Regions from separate parts of the Acidovorax sp. KKS102 genome, predicted to be linked through region 2. Evidence: predicted binding sites of a transcription regulator. Region 2 holds the regulator's gene; each other region holds the start of a gene.
What was found. Region 2 encodes FNR, which switches genes on or off when oxygen is low (the NO sensors DNR and NnrR bind a similar motif). Its sites were predicted from a motif close to TTGATNNNNATCAA; they were not measured.

Region 1 (4,636 bases), 1.9 Mb from region 2:
GCGAATGCTCTTCTACTCAAGCGGTGGCGCATGTGATAAATACGTACAGCACGGTCATCGATGTCTGGCAAACTGCAACGATTTGTTGCGAATCCGTCGCCTCGGGGGAGGTGCGGCGACCGCATTGGCATAGCTATATCAAGGACGACAGATCATGAATCTCTTCTCGCTCATGCGGCAGTTCACCATACGTTTGCGCATGCTGGGTGCCATTGGCGTGGTGCTGGGGCTGCTGGGGCTGCTGGGGGGCGCGGGCATGCTGGGCATGTTCCGCATCCACAACATGAGCCAGGACTTCATGGACCACTCGTTCGCCGAGGTGGGTTACATGGCCGAGCTGCGGGGCGAGATGGGTGCCATCCGCCAGTTCGAGAAGGACATGATCATTGGCTACGAAAAGCCCGAAGCCGTGAAAGCCGCGCAGGCCAAGTGGGTGGAGAGCCAAGACAAGGCCAAGAAGATTGCCAACAAGTTCCTGGAAGGTGAGGAGGACTCTGACAACCCGGTGGTGCGCAACATCGTCAAGCGCCTGGACAGCTACCGCGAGCTGTTTGCGCACGTGGCGCGCCAGCTGGAGGCGGGTGGCTACGACACCGCCACCATTGCCAACCGCATGAGCGGCAAGGCGGTGGCCGAGTTTGCCGAGGCCGACAAGCTGATGGCCGAGCTGGACGCGGTGCTGCGCGCCGAAGTAGCCAAGTCGGTGGCGCAGCAAAGCGAAGTGTCCAACCAGACCAAGTGGCTGTTTGTGCTGGCGGTGCTGATCACCGTGGTGGTGGTGGTGCCCACCACGCTGATGAACATGAACTCCATCTGCAAGCCCCTCGAAGAAGCGCGCAAGATGGCCCAGGCCATTGCGGGCGGCGACCTGTCGCAGCACATTGCCGCCGAGGGCAAGGACGAAGTGGCCGACCTGCAGCGCGCGCTGCGCGACATGCAGCAAGGCCTGAGCGCACTGGTGGCGCAGGTGCGGGATGCCAGCGGCAACATCGCCACGGCCAGCCAGGAGATCGCCACGGGCAATCAGGACCTGTCGCAACGCACCGAGCAGACGGCCAGTAACGCGCAAGAAGCTGTGTCTTCGCTGTCGCAGCTCACGTCCACGGTGCAACAGACGGCGTCGTCGTCGCAGATGGCGAACCAGCTCGCCGCGTCGGCCTCGCAGATGGCCACGCACGGTGGCGGCGTGGTACAGCAGGCCGTGGCCAGCATGCATGAGATTTCGACATCGAGCCGCAAGATCGGCGACATCATCGGCCTGATCGACTCCATCGCCTTCCAGACCAACATCCTGGCGCTGAACGCGGCCGTGGAAGCGGCCCGCGCAGGCGAGCAGGGCCGGGGCTTTGCGGTGGTGGCCAGCGAGGTGCGCAGCCTGGCGCAGCGCAGTGCGGCGGCGGCCAGCGACATCAAGGGCCTGATCCAGAGCAGCGTGACGGCCGTGGACGGCGGCGTGCGCCACGTGGAAGAAGCGGGCACGGCCATGAAGGACATCGTGAGCAGCGTGCAGCGCGTGGGCGACATCATTGGCGAGATCACGGCCGCAGCGTCCGAGCAATCGGCTGGCATTGGCCAGGTGAACAGCTCCGTGGGCGAGATCGACCGCATGACGCAGCAGAACGCGGCGCTGGTGGAAGAATCTGCCGCCGCTGCCGAGTCGCTGCGCGAGCAGGCCGCGCGCCTGTCGCACGTGGTGCAGCAGTTCCGTCTGGCCGAATCGGCCGGTGGCTATGGCCACGGCGGCGCAGTGGCTGCCCCCTATGCAGACCAGGCGCCCCAGGCGCTGGCTGCAGGTCCTGTGCAGGCACGCCTGACGCACTGACCGCGCCAGGCCTTTTGTTTCGACGAGCCCCGCAGGCCTGGTCTGCGGGGCTTTTTTGTGGGCGGTGCTGCCCGGCGGTTTATTGACCTGCGTCATGGGCGCACCGGGGAGCGCGTGGCACCCTTGGGGCCTTGTTGAACCTGGGGAGTGCGCCATGTCGTCGATCAGTCTGCGAACCATTCGCGAGGAGCATGCGTCGCTCGCAGCGGTGCTGCACTCGCTGCGCCTGATGCTGGACCAGGGCCCGGGTGACGAGCCTGCTGCGTTCTTTGACGTGATGCGGGCGATGCTGTTCTACATCGACGAGTTTCCCGAGCGGCAGCACCACCCCAAGGAGTCGCAGTGGCTGTTCCCCAAGGTGGCCGAGCGCTCACCCCAGGCGGCCGAGGCCATCGCCCAGCTGGAGCGAGACCATGCCGGCGGCGAGGCCGCGGTGCGCGAACTGCAGCACCTGCTGCTGGGCTGGGAGCTGATGGGCGATGCGCGCCGCGAGGCGTTTGCGCTGGCGCTGGAGCGCTACATCCGCTTTTACCTGGAGCACATGCGGCTGGAAGAAACCGTGGTGCTGCCCGCCGCGCAGGAGGCCCTGCAGCCGGGCGACTGGACCGCCATCGACGCGGCCTTTGCCAGCAACACCAACCCGCTGGCACCCGGCAAGCCGCGCGATGCGGCGTACGACCGCCTGTTCACCCGCATCGTGATGCGGGCGCCGAGCCCAATCGGGCTCGGTTCACCCTCCTGAGCGGCAGCGCCGCTCGGTGGAGACTCAGGCGCTGAGCGCCGGGTAGTCCGTGTACCCCTCGGCCCCGCCGCCGTACAGCGTGGCGCGGTTCACCTCGTTGAGCGGGGCGTTGGCCTTCAGGCGCGCCACCAGGTCGGGGTTGGCGATGAAGGGGCGGCCAAAGGCCACGATGTCGGCACCGTTGGCCAGGGCGGCATCGGCCAGTTCGCGCGTGTAGGCGTTGTTGACCATCCAGGCACCCTTGCCACCCGCTGCGCGGTAGGCGGCCTTGAGGGCGGCGTAGTCAAACGGGCGGCCTTCCACCTCGCGCGGGCCGCCGGTGGCGCCTTCGATCACGTGGATGTAGGCAAGGCCCAGGGGCGCCAGCTGGCGCACCACATGGTCGAACAGCGGCTGCGGATCGGCGTCCACGATGTCGTTGGCGGGGGTGACGGGCGACAGGCGGATGCCGGTGCGGCCGCCGCCGATTTCCTCGACGATGGCGCGGGTCACTTCCAGCAGCAGGCGCGCGCGGTTGGCGATGCTGCCGCCATAGTCGTCGGTGCGCTGGTTGGCACCGGTCTTGAGGAACTGGTCGATCAGGTAGCCGTTGGCTGCGTGGATTTCCACACCGTCAAAGCCCGACGCAATCGCGTTGCGTGCAGCGTGGCGGTAGTCCTGCACGATGCCGGGGATCTCTTCGGCATCGAGTGCGCGGGGCATGGACGTGGGTGTGAAGGTGGGCACGCCGTCCTTGATGAGCACGGTCTTGGTGTGGGCCTGCACGGCCGAGGGCGCGACGGGGGCGGCGTTGCCCGGCTGCAGGTCGGTGTGCGAGACGCGGCCCACATGCCACAGCTGCACCACGATCTTGCCACCGGCATCGTGCACGGCGCGGGTCACCTTCTTCCAGCCGTCCAGCTGTTCGGTGCCATAGAGGCCCGGCACATCGGCATAGCCCTGGGCTTGCGGGCTGATGGCCGTGGCCTCGGAAATGATGAGACCGGCGCTGGCGCGCTGTGCGTAGTAGGTGGCGACCAGGTCGGTGGGGATGGCTTCGGGCGAGCGGTTGCGCGTGAGCGGCGCCATGGCAATGCGGTTGGCCAGCTGGAGGTCGCCCGCGCGGGTGGGTTCAAACAAAGAGGTCATGGTGAGAAGTCCTGGAGAAAGGCGATGTGCCAAAAAAGCAGCAAAGAGCCTGTTGACGATCTCCCAGGGGTCGCGCAGCGGTCTTTGCGGGATGGGATGCAAGGCGCGGTGCGCAGTGGATAGCCCCGGCTATCCACAAGCGCCGCAACGCCGCAGACCGCCCGCAAAGACCACTGCCCGAAGGGTTGGAGCGAAATCGGGTGATTGGACGCCCCAGCTGCTTGCATGGGCATGAGCCCATGCGGCGCATCCGAAGCATCCACTCATCCCGATTGCGCTCCAACGCGATCCCCTGCGAGATCGCCAACAGGCTCTTGGAGCTTAATGCTGCAGCGCAAAACGTGCAGCACACTGGCGTCAACAAGGGCTCCGGTTTTGTGTTACCCCGTGCTGTCCCGGCGGCGCAAGCGGCGCGGGTGCGGTTGCATGAGAATGGACCGCCATGCCCTCGCCACCGCCCTCCGCACCGCTTTCCATCTCCCCGTTGCGCAGCCTGTGGCTCGCCGTGGCCCTGTCGATGGGCGCCGCCATCTCGCTGGGCATCACGCGGTTTGCCTATGCCTTGTTGCTGCCGCCCATGCGCGAAGACCTGGGCTGGTCGTACACGCTGGCCGGGGGCATGAACACGGCGAATGCGCTGGGCTACTTGCTCGGTGCTCTGGTCACGCCCTGGCTGTTGCGGCGCGCGGCTCCGGGCGCAGTGCTGGTGGTGGGCGCCGTGATGGCCACGGTATTCATGGGCCTGAGCGGATTTTTCACGCAGGCAACGCCCTTGCTGGCGCAGCGCCTGCTGGCCGGTGGGGCCAGTGCGCTGGTGTTCATTGCCGGGGGCCTGCTCGCGGCGCGGCTGGGTGCGCAGGTGCCGGGGCGCAGCGGATTGCTGCTGGGCCTGTACTATGGCGGCACGGGCTGGGGTATCAGCCTGTCGGCCTTGTTGGTGCCTG
Region 2 (4,636 bases):
ACATGCCGACACGCAGTTGGCTGATGTCGATGAGGATGGATGAGTTCACGTCAGGCGCACGATACATGGCGACATCAATGCCACCAATAGTTACGCAGATTATCACCAGTTCCAGTGACGTGGCGAAGAACCGACAGGCCGCGCAGCGATCCGGCAACACTTGACTGAAAGCGGGCCTGGCTGGACCGCCCCAGTCCCCGCGACAAAGGCATCGCCCACCTTCCAGCCCCGGGGCGACTGGGGGGATGTGGACGGATCAGCGCCGCCCGCTCAGCGGCACCAGAGTGATGGCTTGTAAATGAGATCCATCCACAACGCCCAGGCAGCGACCGCGCACAGCATGGCGCCTGCGGCCCTCGTGCCCCACTGAGCCCGTGCGAGATTCAGCCGGTTGCGAAGGCTGCTCCAAGCCCAGGGGCCACCCACCAGCCAGACCCCGCTGCCCACGGCAAACAGGGCCATGGTCAGAGCACCTTCCAGCGGCCCTCCACTGAACGCCGCGACCAACAGAGCCGAGTAGAGCAACCCGCAAGGCATCAGGGCCCACAGGCCCCCCGCCGCCATCACGCCGCCTGGCGCTCCGACCAGCGGTCGAACACGCGCCCACACGGAGCGACCCGCCTGCTCCACCCAGGCGGGCTGGCGCGACTGCACCATCATCATGAGCCCCCAGGCCATCACCGCCACGTGCATCAGCGTCCAGGCGGGACGCAGCGCGGTGGTCTGCTGGGTCAGCCATGCCAGACTGTCCATGGCCAAGGCCGCCAATGCACCGGCGCTGGCATAGCCCACCAGGCGCCCCGCATGAAAGGCCACGGTGCGCTGCAGTACGCCGCCACGCGGCGCCCAGCGCACCACCCGCTCGGCACTGCCCTCCGCCAGTGGCGCGCCGCCCTGCCCCACGAGCGCTCCACAGGGCGCGGAGCACATGGCCAGGCAGTGGGACCCGCCAGCGAGTCCCATGAGCAGAGCAGTCCAGCCGACCGTGGCAAGCATAGGTATCAGATGATGCGCGAAAACCGGGCGCGGTTGCGGTCTGCCTGCAGATAGCGGTCAAAAACCATGGCGATGCCCCGCACGAAGAACCAACCGGTCGCAGTCACTTCAATGCCCTCTGGCCCAACGCGCACCAGCCCTTGCTCCTGCATGCCTTCCAATTGGGCCAACTCCGCCGCGAAATACTGGCGGAAGTCGATCAGCCATGCCTGCTCCATCGGCTCGAACAGCAGTTCCCCCTGGCACATCAGGGCCATGATGGCCGCACGGCGCACCAGGTCGTCGCGCGTGAGCGCCAGCCCCCGCACCACGGGCAACCGCCCCTGGTCCAGAAAGTCGTAGTACTCATCCAGCGTCTTGGAGTTCTGGCTGTAGGTTGCCCCCACACGGCCAATGGCCGATACGCCCAGGCCGATCAAATCGCAGTCCGGCTGCGTGCTGTAGCCCTGGAAATTGCGGTGCAGGCGCCCCTGGCGCTTGGCCACGGCCAGTGCATCGGTGGGCAGCGCAAAGTGGTCCATGCCCACGTACACGTATCCAGCATCCATGAAGGCATCGAGCGAGCGCGACAACATGGAGAGCTTGCTCGCGCCCGTGGGCAACTCCGCAGAGATGATGCGGCGCTGTGGCTTGAAACGCTCTGGCAGGTGCGCGTAGGCATACAGCGCGATGCGGTCAGGCCGCAGTTGCGCCACCTGGGCCAGCGTGCGGTCAAAAGACTCGGGCGTCTGGCGCGGCAGGCCGTAGATCAGATCCACATTCACCGAGTCAAAGCCCAACGAACGCGCAGATTCGACCAGCGCAAACACCTGCTCGGCAGGCTGGATGCGGTGCACAGCCTTCTGCACTTCGGCATCAAAGTCCTGCACGCCAAAACTCAGCCGGTTAAAACCCAGCTCAGCCAACAGTGCAAGACGCTCTGCATTGACGGTGCGAGGATCCACCTCGATCGAGTATTCCCCCCCAGGCGCCAGCGTGAAGCTGCGCTTGAGCATGGCCATCAGCTCCCGCAATCCATCATCGGATAGGAAGGTGGGCGTGCCACCGCCCAGGTGCAGTTGACTCACCACCTGTCCTACGCCACAGTGCGCGGTGTGCAGGTCGATCTCGCGGCTCAGGTAGCGCAAGTAGACCTCGGCGCGGTCATGGTGCTTGGTGATGATCTTGTTGCAGGCACAGTAGTAGCACAAGGATTCGCAAAACGGGATGTGCACGTACAGGGACAGCGGCATGGCCTTGGCCAGCGTGCCCGAGCGGCGCTGTTGCAGCGCCAGCACATAGTCTTCCTGACCAAACGCCTCCACGAAACGGTCGGCAGTTGGATAGGATGTATAGCGGGGCCCTGGCACGTCAAAGCGGCGCAGAAGGTCTGGCGAAACAGCAGTCATGGGGAAATTTCCTTGCGTACACCTTGACTGTGCCGTAGGCTCCGGGACATGTCCTTGACCTGCATCAAGTGAACCCGCAAGCGATACGGCGACAATTTGATGAAGGTCAGCCGCTTGCCCGCGCTCTGTATTCAGGTTCGTGTACGGCAAGCGCGATATGCTTGACCGCTAACCCAAGCCCATGTGTCTATGAACCCGCTCACCATCAAAGTCGCCTGCTCCAACTGCAACCTCCGCGAGCTGTGCATGCCCGTGGGCTTGAACGAAGAGCAACTGCAGCGCATTGACGAGGTCGTTGCTGTCCGCCGCAAGGTCAAGCGCGGCGGCACGCTGTTTCGCAATGGCGAGTCCTTCACGTCCCTGTACGCCATCCGCACCGGTTTTTTCAAGACCTGTGTAGCCACCGAAGACGGGCGCGATCAAGTCACGGGCTTCCAGATGGCGGGCGAGATCATCGGGCTGGACGGCATCGTGAACGACCACCATACCTGTGACGCGGTGGCCCTTGAGGATGCCGAGGTCTGCGTCATGCCTTTCGACCGCATAGAAGAACTCTCCCGCGAAGTCACGGCCCTGCAGCACCACGTGCACAAGATCATGAGCCGCGAGATCGTGCGCGAACATGGTGTGATGCTGCTGCTGGGCAGCATGCGTGCCGAGGAGCGCCTGGCGGCCTTCTTGCTCAACCTGGTGCAGCGCCTGCATGCACGGGGTTTCTCGCAATCAGAACTGGTGCTGCGCATGACGCGCGAAGAGATCGGAAGCTACCTGGGCCTCAAACTTGAAACAGTGAGCCGCACCTTCTCCAAGTTTGTGGAAGAAGGCATCGTGGAAGTCAAACAGCGCCATGTGCGCATCCTCGACACCGATGCCCTGCGACGCATTGTGAACAGCCAGCAGACCTGCCACTGATTACGGCCCCTCGTCGGCTGAGAGTCGGGGCCGTACCAAAGTCCGCCGGTCCCTTTTAAAACGGCATGCAGCGCATGCCCGCATGAACGGCGAAAAAGGCTCAGGAGCAAGACGACGATGTCTTGCGGCAATCGTCAGGGCGCTCCCCGTCGGGCACGGGACAGCGGTTGACCTCAAACGGGGACATGGACAGTAGCGTGGTCAATGCGCTGGTGGCCATGGTGATGGCCCAGAACACAAAAAATGCGAGGGTGTACACCCCCTGCCTCGACAGCGCCAGAGGCTGCCCGAACCAGTGCAGGTCCTGGGGGTCCACCATGGCAAAAACCAGCATCTCCAGCACACCCGCCATCAAAAAGGCGGGCCATGCAATCCACATCAGGCGTTGCGTCCACATATAGGTTCTGTCTCCTGGTGCTGCCGGGGTCGCCAGCGTGTGCGACCCTGGGGTTTCAGCGTGGTTGGTCTTGCACAGGGGTGGCCGCATGGTTGCGGGCCTTGAGGGCCGGCGCCAGACTCTTTTCCGGCGCCACCAGTGTCTTGTTGATTTCGATGCCTTGGCGGTAGTAGTCCTCCGCCACCACGGGGTCGGGCCGCGAAATCGCCAGCCACAGCGTCACAAAGCCCGCCACGATCACGATCAGAGGCCCGGCAATCACCAGCCACACATGGCCAAACTTCCACCAGGGTACGGTTGCCGCCGGGGTTGCAATGGCAGGGTTTGAAGACATGGTGCTTTACTCCTCAACAATATCGGTCAAAGTGCGGCCCTGAAGGGCCCCACCGGAATACCGCTCAGCGCGGTACAAGGAACACGGATTTCTCCGTGACATGGGCCGCTGCTCCTACGGCCTGCACATCAAACTGAACGGCGTGCGATCCGGGCGTGGCGGAACCATAAGGAATCTGCAACCGCACGGCCACCCAGCGAGACTCTGCCGCGCCAATGTCCACTTCAGCCTCGGAAGCCACTTCGAGCCCCTCCAGGCCCCGCGCACTGATGCGATAACGCTGCTCGCCCTCGGTGGCATTCATGATCTGCAGCCGGTAAATGTTCTCCAGCTTGCCACCTGCCACGATGCGCGAGAGCGCAGCGCGGTCCCGCACCACATCCACCTTCAGCGGCGTGCGCACCACCAGGCTGGCCAACATGGCCACGCACAGGGTGACCAGCACGGCGCTGTAGATCAGCACGCGGGGGCGCAGCACGCGGCGCAACATCTGCGACTGCGTCCAGTGCTTGGCCACGCCGTTCTGGGTCGAATAACGGATGAGCCCACGCGGGTACTGCATCTTGTCCATCACGGTGTTGCAGGCGTCCACACACAGGCCACAGCCGA
Region 3 (4,636 bases), 660 kb from region 2:
GAGGTGGCGCAGGCCATGAAGATGGCGCTCTCGGGGCGACAGAGCAGCCGACAGTTGGTGCACCACTCCGACAGGGGTATCCAGTACTGCGCGACGTACTACCAGGCCCTGCACAAGCGCCACGGCGTGATCTGCTCGATGACGGACGGCTACGACTGCTACCAGAACGCGCTGGCCGAGCGGGTCAATGGCATCTTGAAGAGTGAGTTCTTGCTGCAGCGCCCCGCCGATCTGGGGCAGGCCAGACGCATGGTCGAGCAGTCAGTCGACATCTATAACTGCGAGCGACCGCATCTGTCGCTGAAAATGCAAACGCCCGATGCAGTGCATCGGGCGTCATTGGCCGGATAGTCCGGCTGGAGTTTTTAACCGTCCTGGGTGTCAACGCTATTCAGGACGGGTCACCGGCTACCCGGCGCGCAAGGTGTTCGACCCTGCGCTGGATGCCCGGCTGTCTGCGCTGGCCGGTGACAAGCCTGCAGAGGTGCTGGTGACCAGCCTGGACCAGACCGACAAGGTGCTCACGGTGGCGGTGGCCACCGACCGGGGCACGCGCAACTACCTGCTGCGCGATGGGCACGAGCCCCGCTTCCTGGGCGAGAACCGCCTGAGCCTGATTGCCAAGGACCTGGCCCCCACCGCGCCCATCACCTACACCGCGCGCGATGGTCTCACCATCCACGGCTACCTCACGCTGCCCGTGGGCGCAGCGCCGCAGCGGCTGCCCACCGTGCTGCTGGTGCATGGCGGCCCGTGGCGGCGCGACCGCTGGGGTGATGGTTTCACCAACCGCGCCATGCAGCAATTTCTGGCCAACCGGGGCTATGCGGTGCTGCAGGTCAACTACCGGGGCTCCAGCGGCTACGGCCGCAACCACATGGAAAAAGCCCGGGGCGAGTTCGCGGGCCGCATGCACGACGATCTGGTGGACGGCGTGCGCTGGGCGGTGGAGCGCGGCGTGGCCGACCCGCAGCGCGTGGCAATCTATGGCGCCAGCTACGGCGGCTATTCGGCCCTGGTGGGCGCCACCTTCACGCCCGAAGTCTTTGCCTGCGCCGTGGATGTGGTGGGCGTGACGGACATCGCACGCCTGCTGGAAGCTGCTCCGCCCTATTGGGAGCTGGGCCTGCCCTGGTGGCACCGCTATGTGGGCAACCCGGCCGTGCCGGAAGACCGTGCGCGCATGGACGCGAAGTCGCCCCTGTACCGGGCGGAGCATGCGCAAAAGCCCATCCTCATCATGCACGGCGTGAACGACCCGCGCGTGAAGCTGGAGCAGTCCGAATGGATGGTGGCGGCCCTGCGCAAGGCGGGCAAAGAGGTGGACTACGTCACCTTCAAAGGGGACGGCCACGGCAACCAGCGCTGGCCCAACAACCTCACCATGTACCGCAAGACCGAGGACTTCCTCGCCCAATGCCTGGGTGGGCGGACCAGTGGTTTTGACTACTACCAGCTGGGCGCGTGGGCGTTCTGATGGGGCAGGCCGTCACTTGGTTGCTTGCCCGTTGGGAGCAGCGCGGCTGCGGGGTTGCCACCGCACTGGTCTTGGCCGCCGCGTGTGGTGCGGCAGGCGCCCAGCCCGTTGCACCAGCGGGCGCGGCCTCGGCTGCTGTAGAGGGTGCCGCCCCTGCGGCTCCGGTCTACACCCGTGCGCGGCTGGTGTCTGTGGAGTTGGATGCGAGCGGCAACGCCACGCTTGTGCGGCTCAAGCTGCTGCCCCGCGCCAAGCTGCCGTTCACCACACAGACCTTCCGGGTGGCCAACCCCGCGTTGCTGCACGGCATTTCGCAGGGAGCCTGGGTGCAGTTCACTGCCCGGCACATCGATGGCGAAAACACGCTCACGTCCATCCGCGTTACGGCGGAGTGCAAGCGGTTGGAGCCATGTGACTGACTGCCCGGCAGGGCAAGGGCCACTGCAGCTTGCGCTGCATCAAGGAGAGATTGCGACGGCGACCACTGCGATACAGATATTGGTAGAATGAGAATCACTATTATTTGTATCGAGGCCAGTCACCATGAAAACCATGGACGATGGCGCTGCGGCGCGGTTGCATCTTCCTACGCAGCAGAACCTGTCCTCGCGGCTGGATCAATTGCCGCGCCGTGCCTTGGGCCGGGTCACGGGCTTGTTGCCCGCGCAGGACGCGCAAGAGCACAGCATGCTGCTGCGCTTGCTGGAGATCGGCTTTCTGCCCGGTGAAACCGTACAGGTGGTCGCGCGCGGCGGCTGGGGCGGCGACCCCATCGCGGTGCGCGTCGGGCAGGCCACGTTTGCGCTGCGCCGCCAGGAGGCCTCCATGGTGCAGGTGCAGCCGCTGGATGACGCCACCCTGCCTGCCAAGGAGCTGGTATGAACGCCCAGGCCACTGTGCAGCCCACCCCCGCCGATGCGCCCCTGCGCATAGCGCTGCTGGGCAACCCCAACTGCGGCAAGACCGCGCTGTTCAACCTGCTCACCGGCGCGCGCCAGAAGGTGGCCAACTACGCGGGCGTGACGGTGGAGCGCAAGGAAGGCCTGCTGCAGACCGCCGCCGGCCGCCGCGTGCGCGTGCTGGACCTGCCGGGCGCCTACAGCCTGCATGCACACAGCGTGGACGAGGCCATCACCCGCGACATCGTGCGCGGGCGCCGCGCGGGCGAGCCCGTGCCTGATGTGCTGGTGTGCGTGACGGATGCCACCCACCTGCGCCTGAACCTGCGCCTGGTGCTGGAGGCGCGCGCCCTGGGCCTGCCCATGGTGCTGGTGCTCAACATGATGGACGTGGCTGAGCGCCAGGGCATCGCCATCGACCGCGAGGCGCTGTCGCGCGAGCTGGGCATGCCCGTGCTGGCCACCGTGGGCGTGCGCGGCAACGGCGCCCAGGAGCTGGTGCGGTGGCTGGACAGTGCCAACCTGCAGCAACTGCAGCGCCCGGTGGTGGCGCCCGATGCGGCGGCACGCCTGGACGCGAGCGATCTGGAGGCGCAAAACGACGTCATCCGCACCCACCAAGAGGTGCGGCGCATTCTGGACCAGGCCGTGCGCGTGCCGGTGGTCAGCCTGCGAACGGACGACCGCATCGATGCGGTGGTACTGCACCCGGTGTGGGGCATGTTGATCCTGGCGGCCACGCTGTTCCTGATGTTCCAGGCGGTGTTCAGCTGGGCCGAGCTGCCCAAGTCGTGGATCGAAGATGGCGTGGGCTGGCTGGCAGCCCTGGTCAACGCCCACATGGCCGACGGCCCCTTGCGCAGCCTGCTGACCGACGGGGTGCTGGCGGGCGCGGGCGGGGTGCTGGTGTTTTTGCCGCAAATCCTGTTCCTGTTCCTGTTCATCCTGGCGCTGGAGGATTCGGGCTATCTGCCGCGTGCGGCGTTCTTGCTGGACCGCGTGATGGGCACGGTGGGTCTGTCGGGCCGCTCGTTCATCCCGCTGCTGTCGAGTTTTGCCTGCGCCGTGCCAGGCGTGATGGCCACACGCTCCATCACCCACTGGCGCGACCGGCTGGTGACCATCATGATCGCCCCGCTCATGACCTGCTCGGCGCGTCTGCCGGTGTATGCGTTGCTGATTGCGGCCTTCATCCCCGAGCGCACCGTGGCGGGGGTGTTCAACCTGCAGGGCGTGGTGCTGTTTGCGCTGTATGTGGCGGGCATCGTCAGCGCCATGGCCGTGGCGGCGGTGGCCAAGCTGGCCCGCAGCGACACGCGCGCCACGCCGCTGATGATGGAGCTGCCCGCATACCGCTGGCCCAGCGTGCGGGGCCTGGCTTATGGGCTGTACGAGCGGGCGGTGATTTTCATCAAGCGGGTGGGCGGCATCATCCTGGCCGTCACCGTGTTGTTGTGGTTCCTGTCCACCTACCCCGGCGCGCCAGAAGGCGCCACGCAGCCCGCCATCACCTACAGCCTGGCCGGCCAGCTGGGCCGCCTGCTGGAAGTCATCGTCGCGCCGATTGGCTTCAACTGGCAGATTGCCATTGCGCTGGTGCCTGGCATGGCGGCGCGCGAGGTGGCGGTGAGCGCACTGGGCACGGTGTACGCGCTGTCTGCCACGGGCGACGAGGTGGCCAGCCAGCTGGGGTCGCTGATTGCGGGCTCGTGGTCGCTGGCTACCGCGCTGTCGCTGATGGCCTGGTATGTGTTTGCGCCCCAGTGCATCTCCACCATCGCCGCCGTGCGGCGTGAGACCAACGGCTGGCGCTACCCGCTGCTCATGGTGGGGTATCTGTTTGCCATGGCGTATGCCGCCAGCTTTGTGACCTACCGCGTGGCGCTGGCGCTGGGCGGGGGCTGAGGAGAAACGTTGTGATGGCCCAGCAAGTCATCGTTGGTCTGATCGTGCTCGCTGCGGCGCTCTATGTGCTCTGGCGGTACCTGCCTGGGCGCTGGCGCCAGGGGTTGGGCAAGGTCCACCCGGGGTTGGTCCAGTCGCCGGGCTGTGGCGCGAGCGATGGTGGGTGCAGCAGCTGCGGCAGTTGTGCGGCGCCATCCGATGCAGCAGCTTCAAAACCCGTGGCCATGCCCGTTCGTCGCGGGCCTGCTTCTTAGTGAGTGCTATCTTTTAGATAGCTAATGGCGCATGATTCACTAGCGCTGCAGGCCGTTTTGGCTCCAATTAACTACTGGCACAGCTGGCCCTGGCCCAGCGC

Region 1: C380_RS00400 (hemerythrin domain-containing protein) is a predicted target of FNR. The motif match lies at 1,905-1,918, and genes of this name have one in related genera.
Region 3: C380_RS18630 (FeoA family protein) is a predicted target of FNR. The motif match lies at 1,926-1,939, and genes of this name have one in related genera.

The regions. Positions count from the first base shown of each region.
Region 1 is NC_018708.1:87,294-91,929, forward strand. Features, by position in the region: gene C380_RS00390 (cation-translocating P-type ATPase) at 1-36, shown strand, start outside; gene C380_RS00395 (methyl-accepting chemotaxis protein) at 155-1,822, shown strand; gene C380_RS00400 (hemerythrin domain-containing protein) at 1,977-2,564, shown strand; gene C380_RS00405 (alkene reductase) at 2,589-3,692, opposite strand; gene C380_RS00410 (YbfB/YjiJ family MFS transporter) at 4,135-4,636, shown strand, end outside.
Region 2 is NC_018708.1:3,392,617-3,397,252, forward strand. Features, by position in the region: gene C380_RS15535 (HD-GYP domain-containing protein) at 1-49, opposite strand, end outside; gene C380_RS15540 (sulfite exporter TauE/SafE family protein) at 271-996, opposite strand; gene hemN (oxygen-independent coproporphyrinogen III oxidase) at 1,002-2,384, opposite strand; gene fnr (fumarate/nitrate reduction transcriptional regulator Fnr) at 2,574-3,296, shown strand; gene C380_RS15555 (hypothetical protein) at 3,397-3,693, opposite strand; gene C380_RS15560 (FixH family protein) at 3,749-4,027, opposite strand; gene ccoG (cytochrome c oxidase accessory protein CcoG) at 4,092-4,636, opposite strand, start outside.
Region 3 is NC_018708.1:4,052,036-4,056,671, reverse strand. Features, by position in the region: partial or broken gene C380_RS18645 (IS3 family transposase) at 1-351, shown strand, start outside; gene C380_RS18640 (S9 family peptidase) at 425-1,477, shown strand; gene C380_RS18635 (copper-binding protein) at 1,465-1,896, shown strand; gene C380_RS18630 (FeoA family protein) at 2,030-2,359, shown strand; gene C380_RS18625 (ferrous iron transporter B) at 2,356-4,281, shown strand; gene C380_RS18620 (hypothetical protein) at 4,607-4,636, opposite strand, start outside.